3 regions of the Exiguobacterium oxidotolerans JCM 12280 genome follow, and region 3 is predicted to be linked to each of the others. Evidence: riboswitches for the same ligand, from Rfam matches in the RefSeq annotation. Region 3 holds a riboswitch; each other region holds the start of a gene.
What was found. Region 3 has a riboswitch for thiamine pyrophosphate ahead of P403_RS0114735 (3-oxoacyl-ACP reductase). Riboswitches for the same ligand answer to the same signal wherever they lie in the genome.
Positions count from the first base shown of each region.

Region 1 (6,329 bases), 2.5 Mb from region 3:
ACCGACTTCTTTTAAGACCGGTAAAAGATCGGGTGTTCCTTCGAGTGAAACTTTTGATGCATCGACGATTCCGCGCATCAATTCAAGTAAGTCCGTCGTTGTTTCCGATTGTGTGATCGCAGCGACTGCTGTTTCACGAGCAACCGTTAAAATCGTCCCCTCGACTGGCTTCATCACGGCCTTATATGCTGTATCGACACCTTTTTGCAAGGCATCTGCGAATTCTTTCGTATCAATCGTTTCTTTTCCTTCGATTGATTTCGAGAAACCACGGAATAATTGACTTAAGATAACACCCGAGTTCCCACGTGCCCCCATTAAAAGACCTCGTGCGAATACTGATGCGACGTCTGCGACAGATTCAGATGTTGCGTTCGTTGCTTCTTTCGATCCCGATGTCATCGTCAAGTTCATGTTCGTTCCTGTATCGCCATCCGGCACAGGGAATACGTTCAGCGAATCGACGAAATCTGCATTTTGATAGAGATTCGCCGCGCCATTTTGAATCATCTTGACTAATTGCGCTCCTGTTAAACGATCTACACTCACTAAAGTTTCCTCCTCTATTTCCGTCTTAGACATTCGTCAAGCGGACTCCTTGGACAAAAATATTTACAGATGTCACTTCTAACCCTAACGCTTGGTTCAACGTATATTTAACACGGCTTTGAACATTGTTCGCGACTTCAGAAATTTTTGTACCGTAACTCACAATGATATGCATATCGATGTGGACTTGTTCTGAAGATTGTCGAACGATGACACCACGTGCAAAATTCTCACGTTTCAATAATTCAGCTAGCCCATCTTTGATTTGTGATTGGGATGCCATACCAACGACACCAAAACATTCCATTGCAGCTCCGCCCGCCAGTTGCGCGACGACATCATTATCTACATCAATCTTTCCATAGGTCGTTTTCATCTCGATCGCCACCTGAGTAGCCCCCTTTAACTAATTGTGTTCTTCTCGTAATTCTACTATAAGGACCTACTATTGAAAAGTCGCCGTACTGACTATACAATGAATAAGTGAAAAATAGTAGCGGTCAAATGAACTTTTACCATCATCCTCATCCATTATTTTAAATTTTGAGGTTCTCTGTCAAGTTTTTTTCTTGTCAGCTACTTTTTTTATGTTGCAACCGTCCTGACACCATGCTAAGATAGCAAAGTGTCTATTAGGACGAACGCAAAACAACATAAAAGGAGGCGGAACGCATGGCACGTAAATGCTACGTTACTGGAAAATCGCCGAAGTCGGGAAACAACCGTTCACACGCATTGAACAAAACGAAACGCACTTGGGGAGTCAACGTACAAAAAGTACGTATCCTCGTTGACGGTAAACCTAAAAAGGTTTGGGTTTCAGCTCGAGCTCTTAAATCAGGTAAAGTCGAACGCGTATAAGGCGCAAAAACCGGACGGGAATCTTCCCTTCCGGTTTTTTTGTCGTCTTTTTTATTTTTCTCCTAAAGTAATTGTCGCAGCGTTTGAAAACGCTTACAATAAGTTGGCAGTTACTTGATTGCTCAAGGGGGAATTCATCATGCAGTTAAAAAGAGCCATGACAAGCCGACATCTATTCATGATTTCGCTTGGTGGTATTATCGGGACGGGGTTATTTCTCGGTTCAGGGTTGACGATTTCGCAAGCAGGACCACTCGGGGCGGTCCTCAGTTACATCGTCGGCGGAACAATCATGTACTTAACGATGCTCTGTCTAGGAGAGATGGCTGTCCACATGCCTGTGTCCGGTTCATTCCAAACGTATACGACACGTTTTATCGGTCCAGGCATCGGTTTTGCCGTCGGTTGGATTTATTGGCTCGGCTGGGCCGTGACCGTCGCTCTAGAAATCACAGCTGCCGGTAGTCTGATGGATCGCTGGTTTCCAAACGTTCCTGTCGTCATCTGGTGCGCCTTATTTACCGTCATCTTATTCGGTTTGAACGCTATCTCTGCGAAAGCATTCGGGGAAGCAGAATTTTGGTTTTCAAGTCTTAAAGTACTCGCCATCCTGTTCTTCATCGGACTCGGGGGAGCCGCATGGTTCGGATGGATTGATATGGCGGCTGAACGACCAGCTACGTTGTTCGCGAACTTCACGGCGAACGGCTGGTTTCCGAACGGGGCTCTCGGCGTCTTGACGACGATGATTGCCGTCAACTTCGCTTTCCAAGGAACAGAATTGATTGGAGTCGCTGCCGGGGAATCGAGTGATCCAGAAAAATCGATTCCGAAAGCGATTCGTAATACGGTTTGGCGGACGTTTATTTTCTTCGTCCTCTCAATCACGATCATCGGTGCCTTGATTCCGTATGAATCGGCGAGCGGCATCAGCAGTCCCTTCATCATGGTCTTTGACGCAATCGGCATCCCATATGCTGCAGATTTGATGAACATCGTCGTTTTGACGGCACTCTTATCCGTCGGAAACTCTGGACTGTATGCTGCGACACGCATGCTCTGGTCGATGTCGCAAGAAGGTATGATTTCAAAAAAACTCGCCATCGTCAATCAACGGGGTGTGCCGATGCGTGCCTTAGCGTTCACGATGTTGTTCGCGATGTTATCCTTATTGACGGCATTTTTTGCCGAGGATACCGTCTTCATCTGGTTGTTATCCATCGCCGGTCTCGGAGCGCAAGTCGGTTGGATCTCGATTTCTGCTTCGCAAATTGCTTTCCGACGTCAGTTTATCAAGTCAGGACACACGCTTGACGAATTGAAGTTCAAGACACCGTTTTTCCCAGTCTTACCGATCGTTTCGCTCTCACTCAACCTGCTCGTCTTAATCAGTTTAGGTTTTCAAGCGGATCAACGTGTCGCCTTATATCTCGGCGTCCCTTTCTTCCTACTGACATGGGCAAGTTACCACCTATTTGTCAAAGGGAAGCACCTTGCTGCCAAAAGCGAACAACAAGCAGCCAGTTCGACACTTCAAGACGAATGACTTTGACATATTACCTGGTCCTGGATACACCGGATACCGGAGCCCGCCAATCTCACCAATCTCAAACAGTCGACTGACTAAAAAAGTCGTAAACAAATCAAAGCGCCGACGCTTCCGTTTTACATACGGAGTCGTCGGCGTTTCAGCGTGTAGACAAAGTAATATGGAGTGATAAAAAGCTTGCCTCTTTTCCGTTGCTTTCAGAGGCAGGAGTCAACGAAACGTGACGTTTCTTAGTAACACAGTGACGAAAAAGCGGGCATGCAGACGGTTTAGCGCGCAATCGGTCTCGAATCGCTTAGAACCCATATCCCGATCGCTTCAGCGGGATATGATGGAGTCGCGTCTATCACGTTTTTATTTTTCGTGCGTGCGCAGGACGAGAACTTCCCCTTCGACGACCGTCACTTGCGCAACACCAACCCACTCATTGCTGACCGTCAGCGAACCACCGACCGGAACAGGATGCTCCGTCAAGGGGTATTTGACGCCGCGCAGGGTCAAGTTCGACGGGACAAGGGGAATGAAGGAAAGGTAATGATACCCTTCAGACGCGAGTTCGTACTGACCGGTTTTCCAGTACCGGACATCCTCACGTTTCGTCACGAGTCGTGCCATCGGAAATTGTTTTAACAAATAGACGTTCTGTAGCGTCATGTCGAGCCGACCACCCGTCGCACCAAAGATGAGTAGTTCAGAACCTGCAGCCTGTTCGGTAGCGTAACGTAACGCTAGTTCTAAGTCCGTTTCATCTTTTTCTGCCGGATGAAGCAATCCACCATCCGGAACGTATCCGAGCGAATCAAAGTCACCGATTGCCACATCAAAATCAAGTCCTTGCTCCACTAATGTCGCAATCCCGCCGTCAACACCGATAATCATCGTCTTGTCTTTCACGAATGGTGCGAGCGTCGGGACGTCTTCTACCGGTCCTGCCGCAACGATTAAAACTCTCATCTTTAAATACCGCGAGCGGAGTAACGTAAAAGACGTGGTGCTGTCGTAAGCAAAATACCTGCAACGACCCCACATAAAACGTACGACGGAGCCATATACGTCGCGTTATAAATGAACGAGTATGGAACGACCGGTCCTTTGGCATACTCTGCAAAAAAGACGATCCCACTGATGACATGACAGATATAACGTAGACCTGCACCTAGCAAGGTCGCAAACAAGACAATCGTCATGAGACGCTTTTTTTGACCTTCTGTTGCTGCTTTTTTGACTTGGCCTGCAAACACTCCACTCAAACCGACGACACCATATGCAAGCGTATAGTCAAGCAGCGGTTGGACGACCGTCAAGACTTGCGGAGCGAACATCAATTGAATCGTTCCGACGAGCGCACCCGTGATGACACCACCAACGACGCCGTGACGAAAGGCCATGACGAAAATCGGTAACATCGCTAAGCTGATGGATCCGCCTTGTGGCATCTTAAACGGAATCAATAAATCAAATACAACACCGAGACTCGCGAAAATCGCAATCTCCATTAACATTTGTAATCGTTTCATACTGTGTTCCTCCTAAAAATAAAATAATGATGACAACAAAAAGGCAGTACGACGGACGCCGTACTGCCTGCGTGCGCCACATCCCTACGTCCGTCTGAACGGAACAGGTTCGAAGGGTTAAAGTCTACTCACTTCTCTCAGCCGCTTGACGCGACACCCCTTGCGGTCAAAATTTAATTGTCTTGGCTCTATTATACGTGAGCCGCGTTTCGAATACTAGTGATGGCTTCTGCATAGTCTGGTGCATTGTAGATTGCAGAACCTGCGACAAGGACGTTTGCCCCATTGTCGATACACAGTTTTGCCGTTTCCGCGTTGACACCACCATCGATTTCAATTTCGAACGTCAAACCGCGCTCTGCTTTGATCATCGCTAATTGCTTCAGCTTCGTCATGACGCTCGGCAAGAAAGCTTGTCCGCCAAATCCTGGATTGACCGTCATCAACAAGACCATGTCGACTTCTTCTAGGACATGTTCAATCGTCGACAGTGACGTGTGTGGATTCAGGACGACGCCGGCCTTTGCTCCAGCCCCTTTAATTTGTTGCAAGACACGATGGACATGATTCGTCGCTTCGACATGGAAGGTGACGATATCCGCTCCTGCCGCTACAAACGCTTCGACGAAGTTTTCTGGTCGATCGATCATTAAATGAACGTCAAGGACCATGTCCGTCTTTTGACGAAGACTACTGAGGACGGGTAGACCAAATGAAATGTTCGGGACGAACTGGCCATCCATGACGTCGAAATGGATGTAATCTGCTCCTGCCGCCTCGACAGCTTTAACGTCTCGTTCTAGGTTGGCGAAATCTGCTGATAAAATAGATGGTGCGATTTTAATCATTTCAATACCTCCGCGCTCGATTCTTGATTTCCTCTACAAACATACCATAATTCGTATAGCGTGAGGACATGATTTCTTCTGCCTCCACTGATTTTTTGACAGCACAGCCTGGTTCGTTTAAATGCAGGCAACCACGGTATTTGCACGTATCTTGCCGTGCGACGAATTCCGGAAAACACCAACGTAATTCTTCGATTTCCATCTCGTGTGGAAAATCTAGGTTCGAAAACCCTGGCGTATCAGCAATCAAGCCCTCTGCAAGCGGAATTAACGTCACATGACGCGTCGTATGTCGTCCGCGTCCGAGCGATTTCGAGATGTGGCTCGTCTCGAGATCGAGCGTCGGGTCGAGCGCATTCAACAATGAACTTTTTCCGACTCCCGACTGTCCCGCGAGTACACTTGTTTTTTCCTTGAGTAGCGGGCGAACTTCCTCTACCCCTTCTAGCGTCTCACTCGACGTCTCAATCACCTGATAACCGATTTGTCGGTAACCGGCAATCGCCGTCCGGACTTCTGCTTCTGCTGTTCCTTGCAACAAATCCATCTTCGTCAAGATAATAATGGGTTGAATCTCTTTTGCTTCGATTAAGACTAAAAATCGATCGAGCAAATGGGCTGAAAAGTCCGGTTCTGCTGCTGAGACGACAAGCAACGCTTGATCGATGTTTGCGACCGGTGGACGAACTAGGAAATTTTGCCGTTCCTTCACTTCTAAAATGTATCCAGTTTCGCTTTCGATATGCAATACGACCTCATCTCCGACAACAGGACTGATACCACGTTTTCGGAAGTTTCCCCGAGCGCGCGACCGCACCTCGCCCTGCGTCGTCATGACATCATAAAACCCACCTTGTAGACGAATGATCGTCCCGTCCCGATTTTCTTCGATACGATTTTCTGCCATCCCATGCCCTCCTTCAATTTGCGGTTCGTAGCACACTCATTGTTCTGCTTTCGCTTGTTTATAGGTAATCGTTTTCGAGCGATACACTACATCATCTT
Region 1 is NZ_JNIS01000001.1:430,613-436,941, forward strand. Features, by position in the region: gene P403_RS0102310 (DAK2 domain-containing protein) at 1-549, opposite strand, end outside; gene P403_RS0102315 (Asp23/Gls24 family envelope stress response protein) at 575-937, opposite strand; gene rpmB (50S ribosomal protein L28) at 1,222-1,410, shown strand; gene P403_RS0102325 (amino acid permease) at 1,550-2,956, shown strand; gene P403_RS0102330 (thiamine diphosphokinase) at 3,314-3,913, opposite strand; gene thiT (energy-coupled thiamine transporter ThiT) at 3,916-4,476, opposite strand; TPP riboswitch at 4,541-4,647, opposite strand; gene rpe (ribulose-phosphate 3-epimerase) at 4,668-5,324, opposite strand; gene rsgA (ribosome small subunit-dependent GTPase A) at 5,326-6,231, opposite strand; gene pknB (Stk1 family PASTA domain-containing Ser/Thr kinase) at 6,268-6,329, opposite strand, start outside.
Region 1: linked by a shared signal. The riboswitch ahead of thiT (energy-coupled thiamine transporter ThiT) and the one ahead of P403_RS0114735 (3-oxoacyl-ACP reductase) in region 3 are both predicted to bind thiamine pyrophosphate.

Region 2 (6,329 bases), 730 kb from region 3:
TCACCGAGTCCCGCTGCTTCATCTGCGACTTCACCCGCTTTTCCCATTAAATACGTCCCATAGGTCGCTGCTTCGAATGCATCATACCCTGCTCCAAGTAAGGTTCCGATGAGCGATGCCGTCATGCAACCGGTCCCTGTAATGTATCCGAGTCGTGGCGTTCCTACGGTTAGTTTTACTTGTCGCTTGCCGTCTGTAATGAAATCAACTGGTCCCGTTACGACGAGAGTCGTCCCGAGCCGTCCAGCAAACTCATGGACGACTTGAAAATCTAATGTCTCTCCTGAAGCGACATCGACTCCTTTAGAACGTCCGACTTGACCGATGAGCGTCTTGATTTCAGAGACGTTCCCCTTAATGACCGTAAAATGAATTGCTTCGAGTAACTCTTTTGTGAATTGTGTCCGAAGTGTAGTCGCCCCCATTCCGACTGGATCTAAAATAATCGGTTTCTTCAATCGGTTAGCCGTTTGACCTGCCAACAATTGCGACGCTCGTGAAGCTGCGTTCAGTGTCCCGATATTGATAACGACAGCATCTGCATGTCCAACCATTTCTTCGACTTCTAGGATATCTTCAGCCATGACAGGTGAACCCCCGAGCGCAAGGGTCATATTGGCACACTCATTAATCGTGACCGCATTCGTTAAATGATGAATTAATGGTTTTTTATCGTGAATGGTTGTAAGCATCCGTTTCCCTCCAAATGTCATAAAAGTGATGTGTCGGTCCGATTCCGTTCCCTAAGGCAAATCCATGCCGGATTGCTTCAGTTACGTACCGTTTAGCATAAATCACGCTATCCTTCAGGGAATCTCCCAGCGCAAGACGTGCCGCAATCGCGGAAGATAATGTACATCCTGTCCCATGTGTATGCTGGCGTTTTAATCGTGCCTCTTGAAACAGATGATACATCCCTTCCGTGTATAAAATATCCGAGGCATCAATACTTTCGAGATGACCGCCTTTTAACAAGATAGCGATATCTCGTTTTTGTGCGAATTCCGTCGTCGCCAGCTTCATTTCATCAACTGTCGAAATCGCTTGCCCTAACATGCGTTCCATTTCCGGAATATTCGGGGTCGTCACGGTTGCAAGCGGCATCAAGTGCTCCATTAATGCTTGTTCAGCATGTTCCTTTAACAGGGCATGCCCCCCTTTTGCGACCATCACGGGGTCTAAAACGACCGGTCCCTTATAATGCTTCAAACATTTCGCAATAACTTGAATCGTTTTTTCATTCGAGACCATCCCAATTTTAACGGCATCTACACGAATATCGCTAAAAATCGAGTTCAACTGGGCTTCGACAAGCGTTGGTGATACATCTTCAACTGCTTGTACGCCTAACGTATTTTGCGCTGTGATGGCAGTAATTACACTCATCCCGTAAACCCCAAGAGCAGAAAAAGTTTTTAAGTCGGCTTGAATTCCAGCTCCACCACTAGAGTCTGATCCAGCAATCGTCAGTACATGTTTCATCGATAGACCTCACTTTCTATGAGAGCACAAGGAGAAAGCGGAACGAAAAAAAGCGCCGTCCGCTGTAAAAAAGCAGACGACGCCATGAAAAACCAACGAGTGTGGTCACTTATTCATGTCTTCGATCTCAACTTTCCTACGCTGGTATTATCCAGATCAGGTGATAGGGTCGAAAACAGAATGGTTTTCCTCTCAGCCAGATTCCTCCAGCTCCCCTAGTTGCTCATGATTTAAATTTCCCTTTCACTGTAGCATAGCGTCATAAAAAAAACGAGCCGAAGCTCGTTTTTATAAGTACGCTAATGGATTAACTGTATTGGCTGGTCCTGTCGCACTGTATTGGTAACCACCAATATGCAACTCAAAATGAAGATGTGCCCCTGTCGAGTTTCCCGTATTTCCGAGCGTACCGATTTGTTGTCCTTGTGAGACTGTTTGCCCCGCATGAACTGACAATGAATTCATGTGCGCGTAAACTGTTGTGTACACTTTTCCATTCAAGAAATGTGAAATCATGACATGATTTCCGTACGGCCCACCACTTCCTGCTGTGATGACCGTTCCTGAAGCTGCTGCGACGATTGATGATCCGACTGACCCTCTAAAGTCGACACCGTTATGGAAAGTATACCCATTCGCACCACTTGCTGGTCCGAATCCTTGTGAAACACTTCCTGAAGCCGGGCGAACGAACTGCGCCGAACCGCTCGGAACACTAGCGACTGGCGTAGCACTTACAATCTCATCAGACGTCTTCTTGCTGTTTGATTTTGCCGCTTTCGCCGCCTTTTCCGCTGCCGCTTTTTCAGCTGCTGCCTTTTCCGCTGCTGCTTTAGCTGCTGCCTTCGCTGCTGCCTTCGCTGCCGCAATCGCACGTTCTTGCGCTTCTAATGTCGCTTGAAGTTCTTTTGCATTCAGAAGTTTTGTCGTAAATTTTGTTTTACCTTGACGTAATTTTTTTAAGGTTGCACTACGTGCTTTCATTTGCTGTTTGAGTTCCTTTTTTTGAACTAAAAGGGCTTCTTTTTCTTTCACTCGCTCTTCCTTTTTATCCACGAGCGTCGCTTTAGCATCCGCTAATTTTTTTTGCGTTTCAAGATAAGCAGAAATCATCTTGTCATCTTGTTCAGCAATTTTTTTCCCTGCCATCACACGACTAAAGAGATCACCAAGGTCTTTCGAACCAAAAATGACTTCTTCCCATTTAATAGAATTTCCATCATTTTCTTGAAGCACACGAAGACGGTCTCCTAACAGCTCTTCCTGGCGTTTCAACATTTCTTCATAATGAATAATGTCTGCCTCAAGCTCTTCGATTCGTTCATTCAACTGACGAATCTGTTTATTTTTTTCCGAGACACGGAAAATATTTTCATTGATTGCTGCATCAATCACATTGATTTGACGCTGCTCTTTTGAAATTTTAGATTCTTGTTTTTTGATTGATTTTTCTAGCTTACGTTGCTCAGCTGCATTATCTGCTTTCTTTTCTTTAATTGTAGCCGCTTGAGTGATTGGGGTGTTCGTCAATAATAACGTCCCTAATAGTACGGTAGAAAATAACTTTTTTAGCATATGTGAGTTCCTCGCTTATGTATGAATTCGATTTTTGAAGTCATGTTTCGTAGTAAAACTATCTGAAATTGATTATAGCATCGTAATAGTTTCAGAAAAATTTCATTTACGTTTCAAATGAAAACGTTATTTTGTAATATAACAACTAATTATTTAAGCTGTACAAAAAAAGAACCGCTACAATGTAGCAGTTCTTTTACGATTTTATAACATTGACATAGGATTAACACTATTTGCAGGGCCTGTTCCACTGTAGATATACCCGCCGACATGAATTTCGAAGTGTAAGTGTGGTCCAGTCGAGTTACCCGTGCTACCAAGTGCACCGATTTGTTGTCCCTGGCTGACACGTTGTCCTGCACGCGCATTCAATGAACTCATGTGTGCGTAAACCGTCGTATACGTTTTTCCGTTCAATTGGTGAGCAATCATAATGTGATTCCCGTAAGGACCACTGCTAGAAGCCGTAATGACAGTTCCTGTTGCTGCTGCGACGATTGGTGTTCCAACCGGTGCACCAAAGTCGATGCCATTATGGAATCCGTATCCATTTTCACCACTTGCTGAGCCGTATCCTTGTGTAGTCGCACCACTTGTCGGATGAATGAACAATGCTGAAGATGCAGCTGGAGCCGGAGTTGGCTTCGGTGCTACTGGTGCTGGTTTTGGTGCTACCGGCGCTGGTTTTGGTGCTACCGGCGCTGGTGCCGGTGTTGATTGTTTTGTTGAATTCGTTGTTGCTTTTTGACGAGCTGCTTGTTTTGCTGCTTGCTCGGCTGCCGCTTTTTCTGCTGCTGCTTGCTCAGCTGCTGCCTTTTCTGCCGCTGCCTGATCGGCTGCTGCTTGTGCCGCTTGAGCTTCAGCACGAGCTTTTGCTTCTCGTGCTTCTTGTGCCTTGCGCTCTTTTTCAATCCGTGCTTCACGTTCACGTGCCGCTTTTTCTGCCGCGATTGCTTTTTCTTGCGCAATCAAGATTTGTTGAACTTCCTTCGCGTCCATCAACTGTGTCTCAAATTTCTTTTTTTGCTTCTTAAGTTCTTTAATGCGTTTGTTTCGTTCACTGATTTGCTGTTCAAGTTCTGCTTGCTGACGTTTTAATTCTTTTTTCTCTGTCACAAGTTTTACTTTTTTATCTTTTAACTCTTGTTGAGCATTTGCTAATTTTTTTTGTGTATTGCGGTAATCCGTAATCATCTTATCATCTTGTTGCGAAATGGATTTTCCGGCTAACACACGGCTGACAAGATCGCCGACATCTTTTGAACCAAAGATGACTTCTTCCCATTTGATTGAGTTACCATCGTTTTCCTGCATGACACGTAAACGGTCACCTAACAATGCTTCTTGGCGTTTTAATTTTGCTTTATACTTCTCGATTTGTTTACCGAGTTCAACGATTTCAGCTTCTGTCGCCTTGATTTGACGATCTTTTGCTTCGACGGCAAACATTTTTTCATTTAATGCTTCGTCTAAACGATTCACTTCTTGTTGTGTCTTCGAAATCTTCTCACCTTCGTGATTCACAGAAGACTCAAGATTTTTTTGTGTATTTTGGTTTTCTTGTTGCTTTTGTTCGTTTTTGGCTTTTTGTTCACTTAAATCATCTGCTGATGCAAAATGAGGAGTTGATGAAAGGACAAGTGCGGAAACGATGAGCGACGCGAACGTTTTTTTCATGTAGTATTCCCTCTTTTTCTCTATAATTTTATTGTAGTCAAAAGTATGCTTTATTTAAATTTCATTTTAATGTTTAAAATTTATAAGAACGTTTTTGATTATAGCATTCATTTTGCCTCTATTATATTTCAGTGAGATTTCATTTTGTATAAGTTTGTTGGTTAATTATGTAATACGTTGAAAATCTTTTAGTGAAGATGCCTGCGCATTGCACCTCGAGGGAAGTTTTGTCACACTAGTGGTGTAAGGGAGGAATTATAGTGAAACTTGATCATACTGGTATTGCCGTCCGTGATATGCAAGAAGCCATTACTTTTTATACAACAATTTTAGGCGGGAAATTAGTCCGTGAATATTCAAATCCCGCTCCAGGCGTGGCTTCGAATATCGCTGTCATTGAATTTGAAGATGCACATATTGAACTACTGACACCAACAAGCGCTGACAGCCCCATTGCTCGTTTCTTAAAACAACGTGGTAAAGGGGTACATCACATCGCCTACCGCGTTGACGATTTAGATCAAGCGATTCTCGATGCAAAAGAACAGGGACTTACGTTCCTCGAAGATACGTACCGGTCAACGCCTTTTGGCCGTCGTTTAATTTACATGAATCCGAGGCATTCGCACGGGGTCATCACTGAGCTTTGCGATTATCCAAACGCTTAACGCAAAAATAAATCCCCTTCACGACCTGTGAAGGGGATTTATTTTGCATGAACTTATGCGAGTTTCGCTAACATTTCACGGTTGAACGCCGGAATATCATCTGGTTGACGACTTGAGACGAAATTATCATCAACGACGACTTCAGTGTCTTCAAAATCAACCCCAGCATTCTCTAAATCGACCCGGATTGATTTGTATCCTGTCATCTTGCGTCCCTTAACGATTTTAGCGTTAATCATCAATTGTGGACCATGACAAATCGCAAAGACCGGTTTCTTCGACATATCGAACTCTTCTACGAAAGAGACAAAACGGTCGTCTTCACGTAATAAATCTGGTGAGAATCCGCCCGGAATCAACAGCGCATCATAGTCTGCCGGCGATGTTTGATCAATCGTTACATCAACCGTGACTTTTGCTTCCTCTTGTTTACCGACGAGTTCTGCGCCTTTTTCTGAACCGATGACTGTCACTTCATGACCTGCCTCTTTTAATGCGTCGACTGGTCCTGTGAACTCGACATCTTCAAAGTGGTTCGCGAGTACAACTGCTACTTTTTTACCCATTAAAATCATCCCCCAAGTTATAAAATCAGTTACCTTGTTCTCTTGCTATAGCTGGATCATCCGGCATTTGTTCTTTGCCTTTAAGAATCTCTTCTTGTTGTTCTGGCGATAATTCACGTTCTTGTTCCGTCAAACGCTTCTGTTCATTTTCTAATAACTCACGTGAACGATCCGTTTCATGTGCCATTATGAACCCCTCCGCTACGAAAACTTATTCGCTAAGTGCGTCGACTACTTTAACAGATAAATCGACATCGATGTTACCGCGCGTTGCTTTAGAATATGGGCAGAAACCGTGTGCTTTTTCAAGTAACTCTTCTGCTTCTTCTTGCGAAACGCCAACGACTTCTACAACGAGTTT
Region 2 is NZ_JNIS01000001.1:2,150,896-2,157,224, reverse strand. Features, by position in the region: gene thiM (hydroxyethylthiazole kinase) at 1-692, opposite strand, end outside; gene thiD (bifunctional hydroxymethylpyrimidine kinase/phosphomethylpyrimidine kinase) at 670-1,482, opposite strand; TPP riboswitch at 1,599-1,709, opposite strand; gene P403_RS0110890 (murein hydrolase activator EnvC family protein) at 1,771-3,057, opposite strand; gene P403_RS0110885 (murein hydrolase activator EnvC family protein) at 3,262-4,734, opposite strand; gene P403_RS0110880 (VOC family protein) at 4,995-5,402, shown strand; gene P403_RS0110875 (type 1 glutamine amidotransferase domain-containing protein) at 5,456-5,968, opposite strand; gene P403_RS16605 (hypothetical protein) at 5,994-6,155, opposite strand; gene P403_RS0110865 (Ohr family peroxiredoxin) at 6,180-6,329, opposite strand, start outside.
Region 2: linked by a shared signal. The riboswitch ahead of thiD (bifunctional hydroxymethylpyrimidine kinase/phosphomethylpyrimidine kinase) and the one ahead of P403_RS0114735 (3-oxoacyl-ACP reductase) in region 3 are both predicted to bind thiamine pyrophosphate.

Region 3 (6,329 bases):
TGAGAAACTTTCAATCGTTTTCGTTAGACCAAGACCGCCGAGCAAACCACCGGCGAGAGCGCTGATGACCATCGCGAGGACGATGTGGACACGGAAGATGGCTAAGACAAATAAAAGGATAACGGCTAAAACAACAGCATTGAACATAACTTTAAAACCACACTTTCTTTTGGTATCACTGTACTATACTAAAGTATCATACAGACCGTTCTTTTTGCTGTCAAGAAAAAAACATGAAAAGGCACGACCGGTGTCGGTCGTGCCTCCTTTCTACTATATAAAGACAGGTTTAGCAATCGACGCGGTCGAGTTTCCCTGTCCCTGGGTCGATGACGAGTCCATGGACGTTTGTGCCGGGTGGTAATAACGGATGGTTTTTAATTAAACCAACGGAATGGCCAACGTTTTCTTCGACTGACGTGAATCCACGTAACCATTGCTGTAAGTCGACACCGGAGGCTTCGAGTGTCTTTAAGACTTGTTGATTGATGCCGCGTCCTTCCATCTCGGCAATCATCTTCGCCGGATCAATTGTACTCATGCCGCAGTCGTGGTGACCGATGACGATGACTTCTTCTGCACCGAGTGCATAAAGCGCAACGAGAATCGAGCGCATGACGGAACCGAATGGATGCGAGAGGACGGCCCCTGCATTTTTAATGATCTTCGCATCGCCGTTTTTGAGACCGAGCGCGTGCGGGAGGAGTTCCGTCAAGCGGGCATCCATACACGTTAAGATCACGACCTTTTTATCAGGGAATTTATCCGAGATGAATTGTTCGTATTGTTTTTCTTCGACGAATTGTTCGTTGAACGCAAGCATTTGATTGACGATTGTCATAAAACTTCCTCCTTCAAAACAAATAAATATGTATCTTTTAATAGATTACACGATGTTTTGTCCGTCAGACAAGCAAAGAAAATAGGTGCTGTGAGAAAAGTCACAGGCAAGGAATTCAAAAAGGATGCCTTGTCCGACAACACCTTTTGAGAATGAGAGCGTTTTCAATGATGTGAAATAGTTCACAGGATGGTCATGCACAAATCATCAAAAAGGCGGTATGATTGATTTGTGAAGGAAAGCACAAACTATTGAATATCAGCTTGGCATTCCTAACATCTAGTAGGGAAATGCAGACTCAGATTCGTTCCAAAATAGGGAGGAAACCTAACATGGCTGTCAAAGAAAAAATCAAACAAGACGTATCACCTGTCGAACAAACGATCAATAAAATCGTCGCAAAAGGTCAAACCGCATTACAAGAATTATTAACATTTGATCAAGAGAAAATCGATACGATCGTCCGTGACATGGCGCTTGCCGGTCTCGAACGTCACGTTGAACTGGCACGACTCGCCGTAGAAGAAACAGGACGTGGTGTCTTTGAAGATAAAATGATTAAAAATATGTTTGCGACGGAATATATCTATAACAGTCTCCGTGAAGAAAAAACGGTCGGTATCTTAGAAGAAGATGTTCAAAACGGTATCACGTACATCGCGGAACCGGTCGGTGTCGTCTGTGGCGTCACACCTGTGACGAATCCGACATCAACGACGATGTTCAAAGCGTTGATCGCGATTAAAACACGAAACCCGATCGTGTTCGCCTTCCACCCGTCAGCGCAAAACTGTTCACTCGAAGCTGCAAAAACATTACGCGATGCTGCCGTCAAAGCGGGTGCACCAAAAGATTGTATCCAGTGGGTCGAACAACCGTCACTCGAAGCAACAAAAGTCTTGATGAACCATACGGATATCGCGATGGTTCTTGCGACCGGCGGAGCCGGCATGGTCAAATCAGCCTATTCAACAGGTAAGCCGGCACTCGGTGTCGGACCAGGGAACGTTCCATGTTACATCGAAAAAACAGCGAAAATCAAACGTGCCGTCAGTGACCTTGTCCTTTCAAAAACGTTTGATAACGGAATGATTTGTGCATCGGAGCAAGCGGTCATCATCGATCAGGAAATCTACGCGGAAGTTCGTGCGGAGATGGAAGCACTCGGTTGCTATTTCTGTACAGCAGATGAGAAAAAACGTCTCGAAGCGCTCGTCATCAAAACCGATACATGTGCCGTCAATGCCGACATCGTCGGGAAACCGGCAACCTGGATCGCAGCAAAAGCCGGCATCGACGTCCCGAGCAACACTGTCATGCTTGTCGCAGAACTTGAAAAAGTCGGCTCAGAAGAACCACTCTCACACGAAAAACTAAGCCCTGTCCTTGGTGCGTATAGCGTCCAGTCAACAGAAGATGCGTTCCATGTTGCTGAACGGATGCTTGAAATCGGTGGACTCGGTCATACGGCAGTCATCCATACGACGAATGACGACTTGATGACGGCGTTCGGAATGCGGATGAAAGCCTGCCGGATTCTCGTCAACAGCCCATCAGCACACGGCGGGATTGGTGATCTGTATAACGAATTGACGCCATCACTGACACTCGGTTGCGGATCGTACGGGAAAAACTCCGTCTCTGAAAACGTAACGGCGAAACATTTACTCAATGTCAAAAAGGTGGCGAGACGACGCGTGAACATGCAGTGGTTCAAAGTACCGGAAAAGATTTTCTTTGAAAAAAATTCAGTCCAATACTTGAAATCGATTCAAGATGTCTCACGTGCGTTGATCGTCACCGATCAAGCGATGGTCGAGTTCGGCTACGCGGATAAAGTCATCCGCAACTTACCGGCAGGCGTCAGCTACCGGATCTTTGACCAAGTCGAACCGGATCCATCGGTAACGACCGTTCAAGTCGGAGCGCAAGCGATGCGCGATTTTAAACCAGACTTAATCATCGCCCTTGGTGGCGGATCAGCGATGGATGCAGCGAAAGGCATGTGGCTCTTCTACGAGCAACCGAACGAAACGTTCTCGAACTTACGTCAAAAATTCCTCGATATCCGGAAACGGGCCTATAAATTCCCGGCGCTCGGTAACAAAGCGAAGTTCGTCGCGATTCCGACGACATCCGGTACAGGCTCTGAAGTCACACCGTTCACCGTCATCACGGATAAAGAGAAAAACGTCAAGTATCCGATTGCTGACTATGCGTTAACACCAGACGTCGCAATCGTTGATCCGGAATTCGTCATGACGGTCCCGGCATCAATCACGGCGGATACCGGAATGGACGTCCTGACCCACGCGACAGAAGCTTTCGTCTCCGTCCTCGCGAACGACTACACGGATGGACTGGCGTTAAAAGCAATCAAGATGATTTTCGACTACTTACCACGCGCTTATGCGAATGGTGACGATGCCGAAGCGCGCGAAAAAGTTCACAATGCCTCAACGATGGCCGGCATGGCGTTCGCCAATGCTTTCCTCGGGATTAACCACTCGATCGCACACAAAATCGGTGGGGAGTTCCACACGCCACATGGTCGGACGAATGCAATTCTAATGCCACACGTCATCCGCTACAATGCAGCGAAACCGACGAAACTCGCTTCGTTCCCGAAATATGAATCATTCATCGCCGATGAACGGTACGCAGAAATCGCCCGTTATCTCGGACTACCGGCAGCGACGACGGAGCAAGGTGTCGAATCACTAATCCAAGCGATCACAGAACTCGGACAACAGTTGAACATCAAAATGTCATTCAAAGCCCAAGGCATCAAAAAAGCCGACTTTGAAGCAAAACTCGATAAGATGGCAGTCGATGCATTCGAGGATCAATGTACAACAGCGAATCCGAAAATGCCGCTCGTGACGGAACTTCGGAACATCATGGAGCTTGCCTACGAAGGCGTATAACAGAGAAAAAAATCATGGCAATCAAAAGAGCCTTGCTTCCGGTCGACGGAGGCAAGGCTTTCGTTCGTAATCAAAAGAGACACCGACAAAACTGTCCTGTCATTATTGACAGATATTTCTAAGACCGCTAAAGTGAAGGTAACTTGAATAGAATCACTAGGGGTGTTACTAAACTGAGATGAGTAGATACTCAAACCCTTTGAACCTGAACTAGTTCGTACTAGCGTAGGGAAGTGTAGACTCTAATAAACAAGCGAAGACCAGTCTGTCGGTTTTTTGTTATGTGATTATTTAGACGTGCGCAACTTTCCTTTTGGAGAGTTGCGCTTTTTTTTGTTTACGACTTCGCTATTTAAGTTGCAAAAGACGATGAAGGAGTGGAAGACAGTGAACAGAACAGTGTTAGTGACGGGAAGCAGTCGAGGACTTGGCGCGACGATTGCAAGAGTATTGGTGAACAAGGGGTTTAAAGTTGTGATTAATTATTATAAGAGCAAGGATGCGGCAGAGGAACTCGTAAATGAGCTTGGTGCAGAACATGCCATTGCCCTGTATGCGGATGTCACGAAGCGACAAGACGTCGAGACATTGATGCAGTCAGCGACAGCTCATTACGGACAAATCGATGTCGTGATCAATAATGCATTAGTCGATTTTAAGTTCGATCCACGCGCTCAAAAATCATTCATCGATTTGGAATGGGAAGATTATCAAAAACAGTTGGATGGCACGTTGAAAGCAGCGTTCCACGTCGTGCAAAGTGTTCTGCCGCAATTCATTGAACGAAATAGCGGCACCATCATCAGCATCGGCACGAATCTGTATCAAAACCCGGTAGTTCCCTATCACGAATATACGACGGCAAAAGCAGGATTGATCGGCTTTACGCGTAATCTTGCATCAGAGCTAGGACAGTACGGCATAAACGTGAATGTTGTCTCCGGCGGCTTGTTGAAAGTGACGGATGCCAGTGCTGTGACGACTGCTGAAGTATTCGAATTGATTGCTCAATCAACTCCGTTAAAAAGAGTGACGACGCCGGAAGAGGTGGCGCAAATGGTCGCCTTTTTAGCGTCAGAAGCCGCCTCTGGCATTACCGGTCAAAATCTAACCGTAGATGGCGGATTGACGATGAATTGATGTCAGCGTTCAGGAGAAAGGAGTCAGGGAACTAAAGATGACGAAAACGAAGCAGTTAAACGTCGGTGTTTTATTGTACGGTTGTGGGCATCATCAAGCGGCATGGTTAATGCCGGATTCTACGATTGAAGAGATCGGGGAGAGCGGTTATTATCAGCGATTGGCCCAACTAGCGGAAGCGGGTTGTTTGGATGCCGTATTTTTTGCTGACAATCAATCTTTTCCTGCTGCAAGCGCAACTGAACTACCGGCCTTTTGGCTCGATCCTTTAATCAATTTAACCGCTATTTCTCAAGTAACCCGGCATATCGGGTTAGTTTCAACGATATCGAGTACATTTTCGAATCCATATACAGCGGCGAGACAACTGCTAAGCCTTGATCACGTGACGAACGGACGTGTCGGCTGGAACCTGGTTACGTCGATGACGGACTGGGAAGCGTTAAACCATAGTATGGATGCGCTCCCTGCAAGGGACGAACGGTACCAAAAGGCGGATGAATTTGCGTCTGTAATGGAAAAATTATTTTTGTCCTGGGATCAAGCTGCTTTTCTTTCGAGTCGAACGGACAACCGGTTGATTGATTCTGATAAGATTCAACCGATCCATCATAGCGGGACCTACTTCAATGTAAAAGGTCCTTCGTCTACACCGCGTAGTCCTCAAGGGAAGCCGGTGGCGATGCAGGCGGGCGCATCTGCCCAAGGGATTGCACTTGCATCGAAGCACGCGGATGCCGTCTATTCGGTGTCGTGGAATGTAAAGCAAGCGAAAGCATTCCGAGAAAGTCTACAGAAGCAAATCAAAGAAAGTGAGTCACCGGAGCGGCAGATTAAAATCTTTCCGGGATTGGTTACATACGTCGGTCAAACCCGGGAAGAGGCGCTGGCGAAGAAAGCTGAACTGGATGAAAATTTACCGGTCGCGAACGCCTTGAAGCAACTGAGTTTCTTTTTGCAACAGGACTGTTCTGATTGGGATCTTGACAAAGCAGTGCCGTTCTTACCACCTGTCGATGCGTTTTCAGGACCTGTCGGACGCTATAAAACAATCCTTGAAATCATCGATGATACAAAGCCTACACTAAGAGAACTATTAGGTTATCTGGCAGCTGGTGGGGGACACCTGACACTGATAGGTACACCGGAAGAAATCGTCGATCAGATGGAGCTGTGGTTTGAAATGGGTATCGCAGACGGGTTCAATCTGATGCCGCCGTCACTCCCGTCAAGCTTAGAGGATTTTGTAGATCTGATCGTTCCTGAACTGCAAAAAAGAGGGTTGTTTAGAAAAGCCTATCAAGGGACTACGCTTCGGGAACATCTTGGTTTAGATCAGGTGGGGGAGTCGGACGTGAAAAATTTCGTAAACTAAGCGTTCCTGCCAATCGGAGTTCGGAGTCAGGGAAGTAGTCCGTTCG
Region 3 is NZ_JNIS01000001.1:2,885,380-2,891,708, forward strand. Features, by position in the region: gene P403_RS0114720 (Na+/H+ antiporter family protein) at 1-147, opposite strand, end outside; gene P403_RS0114725 (beta-class carbonic anhydrase) at 290-841, opposite strand; gene adhE (bifunctional acetaldehyde-CoA/alcohol dehydrogenase) at 1,174-3,768, shown strand; TPP riboswitch at 3,917-4,017, shown strand; gene P403_RS0114735 (3-oxoacyl-ACP reductase) at 4,138-4,908, shown strand; gene P403_RS0114740 (LLM class flavin-dependent oxidoreductase) at 4,946-6,283, shown strand.